Regions from separate parts of the Pseudescherichia sp. L3 genome, predicted to be linked through region 1. Evidence: predicted binding sites of a transcription regulator. Region 1 holds the regulator's gene; the other holds the start of a gene.
The links. The regulator PurR, encoded in region 1, represses purine synthesis genes. The targets are predictions, from matches to a motif close to CANGCAAACGTTTGCNTG.
Positions count from the first base shown of each region.

Region 2: a site for PurR is predicted at 2,257-2,274, ahead of purE (5-(carboxyamino)imidazole ribonucleotide mutase). Genes of this name have one in related genera too.

Region 1 is NZ_JANKYC010000001.1:1,043,107-1,046,453, forward strand. Features, by position in the region: gene punR (DNA-binding transcriptional activator PunR) at 1-394, shown strand, start outside; gene purR (HTH-type transcriptional repressor PurR) at 427-1,452, opposite strand; gene NR795_RS05135 (YnhF family membrane protein) at 1,750-1,839, shown strand; gene NR795_RS05140 (MFS transporter) at 2,022-3,188, shown strand; gene NR795_RS05145 (C40 family peptidase) at 3,224-3,347, opposite strand, start outside.
Region 2 is NZ_JANKYC010000001.1:214,923-218,269, forward strand. Features, by position in the region: gene mnmH (tRNA 2-selenouridine(34) synthase MnmH) at 1-452, opposite strand, end outside; gene purK (5-(carboxyamino)imidazole ribonucleotide synthase) at 612-1,679, opposite strand; gene purE (5-(carboxyamino)imidazole ribonucleotide mutase) at 1,676-2,185, opposite strand; gene lpxH (UDP-2,3-diacylglucosamine diphosphatase) at 2,305-3,027, opposite strand; gene ppiB (peptidylprolyl isomerase B) at 3,030-3,347, opposite strand, start outside.

The DNA.
Region 1 (3,347 bases):
CGCTCATCACCCGCTGGCGGGCAGGGGTGGCCCGCTGAGTGACGATCTCCTGCGCGGCTGGCCGTCGCTGGTGTGGGAAGATACTTCCCGGCTGCTGCCCAAGAGGATCACCTGGCTGCTGGACAACCAGCGGCGAATGGTGGTGCCGGACTGGACCTCTTCAGCAGAGTGTCTGAGCGCCGGACTGTGCATCGGTATGGTGCCGGGCCATTTTGCACGGCCGTGGCTCGATCGCGGTGAGTGGGTGGAGCTCCAGCTGGAAGAGCCGTTTCCAGATGCAGCATGCTGCCTGACCTGGCAGCAAAACGACAACTCGCCCGCGCTGGGCTGGCTGCTGGACTACTTAGGCGATAGCGAAACGCTTAATCGGGAGTGGCTGCGAGAGCCGGAGTGATCGGCTCCCGCAGGTTTTATCGCGGCGGGATCTTAACGGCGATAGTCGCGGAAGGGACCGTCAGCGACCGAGCGGCGCTCGATCAGCCGAGGATGAACCTCAATCGACTGTGACTCTTCACGCTTATTCACAATGCGGTCCATCAGCATATTAAAGGCGGTTTCCCCCAGCGAGTCTTTGGGCTGGTGGATGGTGGTCAGCGCAGGGGTGAAGAACCGGGCGTTACGCACGTTATCATAGCCGATCAGCGATACATCCTGCGGCACGCGCAGGCCCATCTCGTCGACGGCGCAGAGCGCACCCATTGCCATCACATCGCCGCCGCAGAACACGGCAGTAGGGCGGTGCGGCTGAGAGAGGATCTGCTGCATCGCCCGGTAGCCGGACTCGGGTTCAAAGTCGCCCTGCACAATCCAGTTTTCCGGCACGCTGATCAGCGCCTCTTCCATGGCTTTCATAAAGCCAGCCAGACGACCCGCGCCGGTGTTGCGCTCAAGCGGGCCAGGGATCACACCAATCTCACGATGGCCGCGCTCGACCAGGTAACGGCCAGCCATATACCCGCCTTCGAAGGCGTTATCGATCACCGAGTCGGTAAAGTCTGCTTTTGCCTCGCCCCAGTCCATGACGACCATGGGAATATGGCGATACTCCTCCAGCATGCTGAGCAGCGGGGCGGGGTATTCAGAGCACATCACCAGCAGGCCATCGACGCGCTTTTGCGCCATCATCGACAGATAGGCACCCTGCTTCTCCAGGTTGTTCCAGGCATTACCCAGGATAAGGGTATAGCCTTTCTGGAAGCAGTTTTTCTCTACCGCTTCGATAATCTCGGCAAAGTAGGGCGCTTCGCTGCTGGTCGCCAGCAGGCCAATCGATTTGGTATGGTTAACCTTCAGGCTGCGGGCCACGGCGCTGGGTGAGTAGTGCAGCTCTTTAATAGCTGCCCACACCGCATTACGCGTCTCTTCTGCCACAAAGCGGGTTTTGTTAATAACATGTGATACGGTTGTGGTGGAAACGTTTGCTCGTTTCGCTACGTCTTTTATAGTTGCCATTCAATGTCACTCCAAACCACGACGTAAGCTCCTGAAAATAGTGTAGGTAAACGTTTGCCTCTACTCAGCCTGCACGCAACGTTTGGAGATGCGATTCGCCGGGAAAACGACACGGAACGTCAGGAGGGGTCTATGGCCGGTACGCGAATAAATTTAGCGTGGAATTTTGTCTTATCTTGATGAAAAGGGGAAGCGTTAAAACGCATATCACCCCAAATCAAAGAAGATTTTTGCCCATAAATGTGTAAAAATGCGCAGGCTCACTTTTTGTGGGGTAATAAGAATGGAGAGAAATTGATGAGTGCAGATCTGAAGTTTTCCCTGATGACCACCGTTGTTGTGCTGGGCCTGATTGTTGCGGGTGCGCTGACCGCTGCGTTAAATTGATTCAGCATGGGGGAGGGGCCTCTCTCCCTCTGTTTAATGTCGACCTTTTCCCCGCCCAATTGTTATCAAAATGGCAATAAACTTTTGTTAGTTTGATAACTTCTGTTTTTTTGTGATAAATGTCATGCTTTTGGCTTCTGTGACGGTGTCGCCTGTCGACACGGCAATTCTGGAGTCAAAATATGAAAATCAACTTTCCCCTGCTGGCCCTGGCGATTGGGGCATTTGGCATCGGTACCACCGAGTTCTCCCCGATGGGCCTGCTGCCGACGATCGCTCGTGGGGTAGATGTCTCTATACCGGCAGCGGGGATGCTTATTAGCGCCTATGCCATTGGCGTGATGGTGGGTGCGCCGCTGATGACGCTGCTGCTCTCCCATCGCGCGCGTCGTAGCGCGCTGATCTTCCTGATGGCCATCTTTACCCTGGGCAACGTGCTGTCCGCACTCTCTCCTGACTACACCACCCTGATGCTGTCGCGGATTCTCACCAGCCTTAATCACGGGGCCTTCTTTGGGTTGGGATCGGTGGTGGCAGCCAGCGTTGTGCCCAAAGAGAAGCAGGCCAGCGCGGTGGCTACCATGTTTATGGGGCTGACCATCGCCAACATCGGCGGCGTGCCGGCGGCGACATGGCTAGGTGAAACCATCGGCTGGCGAATGTCGTTTCTTGCCACGGCGGGCCTCGGTGTGATCTCGATGCTGAGCCTGTTCTTCTCTCTGCCAAAAGGCAGCGCCGGGCAGCGTCCGGATGTACGCAAAGAGCTGGCCGTGCTGGTACGTCCCCAGGTGCTGTCGGCTTTACTGACCACCGTGCTCGGCGCGGGGGCAATGTTTACGCTCTATACCTACATCGCACCGGTACTGCATGAGATTACCCATGCCACGCCGTTGTTTGTTACTGCCATGCTGGTGCTGATTGGGGTCGGTTTCTCCATCGGCAACTATCTGGGCGGCAAGCTGGCGGATCGCTCTGTAAACGGTACCCTTAAAGGTTTTTTCCTGCTGCTGATCGTTATCATGCTGGCAATCCCGCTGCTGGCACGTAACGAGCTGGGTGCGGCGGTGAGCATGGTCATCTGGGGTGCAGCGACCTTTGCCGTGGTGCCACCGCTGCAAATGCGCGTGATGCGCGTGGCCCATGAGGCGCCAGGCCTGTCGTCCTCAGTGAATATCGGTGCCTTCAACCTGGGCAATGCGCTGGGCGCAGCGGCAGGTGGGGCGGTGATCTCCGGCGGGCTGGGGTATAGCGTGGTACCGGTGACCGGGGCGCTGATTGCGGTGCTGGCGCTGCTGCTGGTGCTGATCTCCGGGCGTGGCAACGTCGAACGCGAATACGCGGTGGAGTAATAAAAAGCCCTGCCAGACAATGGCAGGGCTAAAGATTAACGAAGGGTTTTAGAGGTCATCACCCGGCGTGCGCCCACGTAGTGGCGCTGCCAGTAATCTTCGCTCAGGGAGGTGATCTGAATATCCTGGCCGCTGCGCGGAGACTGGATGAATTTACCG
Region 2 (3,347 bases), 830 kb from region 1:
CCGCTGCCGGTGCAGCCGCCGATCAGGATCAGCGGACGCTGGACGCGCTGCTCCGTCGCGGTTATTGCCGCCTGACGTAGTGCCTTATAGCCGCCGCGAATTAACGGGTAGTCAATGCCTGCCTCGCGCAGCCACTGTTGTGTGATATGCGAACGTTGGCCGCCACGGGCACAACACAGATAGCCGTCGGGATGATGCAGGCAGGCATTACGCCATGATTGAATGCGCTGTTCACGCGTGATGCCAGACACCAGTTGATGCCCGAGCTTTAACGCGGCCTCAGGGCCGTGGCGTTTATAGCAGGTACCGACCGCCGCACGCTCTTCGTCGTTCATCAACGGGAGATTGATCGCCGACGGCATTGCGCCTTGGGCAAATTCAACCGGGGCACGCACATCCAGCAGGGGGGTATCAGCGGTGAGGATCGCGCAATAATCCATGCCTTCGCTCATGGGACTTCCTTCTGCACATCAAAGAGCAACGTTGTACGTCAGATCGCGCTATTTTACGCGCCCATTTGTGCGGTGGAAGCAAAAAAAGGGTATGAGGAGCGGTACGACCGGGTTGCACTTGCGCTTACCCGGCGTACATGACAAAAAATGCGGATACGCTTAACCGAGCTTCGCACACGCCCATGCGATACCGCTGGCATACTCCGGCGGTAATAGCGGGATAATCGCTTCCAGGGTTGCGCTCAGGCGGTCGGTATCGCTGTCGTTGAGATTCAGGTGTCCCACTTTACGGCCAGCGCGCACCTCTTTGTCGTACCAGTGCAGATGCACCAGCGGCAGCTTCAACCAGTCGTAGTTGAGATCGCTGCCAATCAGGTTGATCATCACCGACGGGGCATTGACTACCGGCTTCGGCAGCGGCAGGTCGGTAATCGCGCGCAGGTGCAGTTCAAACTGGCTGATCGACGCGCCATTTTGCGTCCAGTGGCCGCTATTGTGTACGCGCGGAGCCAGCTCGTTAATCAGCAGGCCGCCAGGGGTCACAAAGCACTCCATCGCCATCACACCGACGTAGCCCAGCTCTGCCATGATCGCGCCCAGCATCGCTTCGGCCTGTGCCTGCTGCTCAGCGTCGGCCAGCGGGAAAGCGACGCTGGTGCGCAGGATCCCGTCCTGATGCAGGTTATGGGTCAGAGGATAGAACACGGTGCTGCCGTCGTGGCCGCGTGCGCCAACCAGCGACACTTCGCCGCTAAAGTTAATCCCCTGCTCGACGATGCACTCCCCGTAGCACTCCGCTGGCAGCGTTTCGGTTTCACCGGCACGCAGACGCCACTGGCCCCGGCCATCATAGCCGCCGACCCGGCGCTTAACAATCGCCAGCTCACCCAGGGAGTCAAACACCGCTGGCCACTCGTCGGCGCTGGCCAGCAGCTGCCACGGCGCGGTCGCCAGTGAGAGACGGTCAAAGAGCTGCTTTTGGGTAAGGCGGTCGGCAATAATCGGAAAGACGTCGCGATTAACAAACGCCGGATGACGTGCCAGCTCGCGGGTCAACGCCGTTTCCGGCCAGCGCTCAATCTCAGCGGTGATCACGCTCTGCGCAAAGGGTACAGCTTCCGGCTCGTCGTCCAGCCCCACTGGCCAGACGGCGATGCCTAGCGGCTCACCCGCCTGACGCAGCATTCGGCCTAGCTGGCCGTTACCGAGAACGCATACCTGCTTCATGCCGCACCTCGCGGATCCGGATTATCCAGCACGTCGTCGGTCTGGGCTGTACGCCACTCTGCCAGACGCTGATGCAGATCCCGGTCGTGGGTAGCAAGGATCTGCGCTGCCAGCAGCGCCGCGTTGGCGGCTCCGGCTTTACCAATCGCCAGCGTTCCGACGGGAATACCGCGCGGCATCTGAACGATAGAGTAGAGGCTATCGACCCCGCTGAGCGCCGCGCTCTGCACCGGAACACCCAGCACCGGCACCAGGGTTTTGGCTGCGATCATGCCCGGCAGATGCGCCGCGCCGCCTGCACCAGCAATAATCACCTGATAGCCATTCTGCTCTGCGCCTTCGGCGAAGCTGAACAGTTTATCCGGGGTGCGGTGGGCAGAAACGACTTCAACATGGTAGGGAACATGCAGGATATCGAGGACTTCAGCGGCGAACTGCATGGTTGCCCAGTCACTTTTGGACCCCATCACGATGGCGATACGTACCGGATTATTGCTCGAAGACATGCGTCTAAAAACTCCTGTGGATGTGCGGCATAGCGCGTAACAGGGCACAGAGAATAGCATGGAAATAACGCAAGGAAAACGGTTGCGCAGCTAACATTGCGGGCAAAATGGCTAAGCCATTAAAAGGAAAAAGCGATAAGTTCGACCTGATGAGGGGTAACTTTGATCATCGAGCCTTCGCTATGCCAGGCCCCTAATACGCAGCGAAAAGCCGGTTCGCCGTTGGCGGTCAGCTCGTGCACTGCCGGGCGGTGAGTATGGCCATGGATAAGCCACTGTACCTTATGGCGTTCCAGCGCATGGCTCACTGCCTGCTGGTTCACATCCATAATGGTGAGCGATTTGCTGCTGTTGGCCGCTTTGCTGTCGGCGCGCATCTTCGCGGCCACCTTATGGCGGATAAACAGCGGCAGGGCGAGAAACAGCGTTTGCAGCCAGGGCTGGTGAACCTTCGCGCGAAACGCCTGATAGCCCGCGTCGTCGGTGCAGAGGGTATCGCCGTGCATAATCAGCACCCGGCGACCGTAGAGGTCGAGCACCACCTCTTCCGACAGCAGGGTCATGCCGCTCTCGCGAGCGAAGCGCTTGCCCAGCAGGAAGTCACGATTGCCGTGAATAAAGTAGCAGGGGACGCCGCTGTCGCTTAGCGCCTTGAGAGCGGCCGCGATCTGCTGATGCAGGGGATTAGGATCGTCGTCGCCAATCCAGGCTTCAAAGAGATCGCCAAGAATATAGAGTGCATCGGCTTCCCGCGCCGTACCGGCCAGAAAACGCAGAAAACCGGCGGTGATCGCCGGTTCTTCTGTACACAGATGGAGATCTGCGATGAAAAGCGTCGCCACGATTACTCGCTGACGGTCACGTTTTCGATGAGCACGTCTTCTTTAGGAACGTCCTGGTGCATGCCGCTACGACCGGTAGAGACCGCTTTGATTTTGTCGACTACGTCCATACCTTCAACCACTTCGGCGAATACGCAGTAGCCCCAGCCCTGCATGTTTTCACCGCTGAAGTTCAGGAAGTCGTTGTCTGCCACGTTGATAAAGAACTGGGCGGTAGCAGAGTGCGGTGCCTGGGTACGGGCCATCGCCAGCGTGCCACGGGTGTTTTTCAGGCCGTTGTTCGCTTCGTTTTTGATCGCGTCTTTGGTTGCTTTCTGATT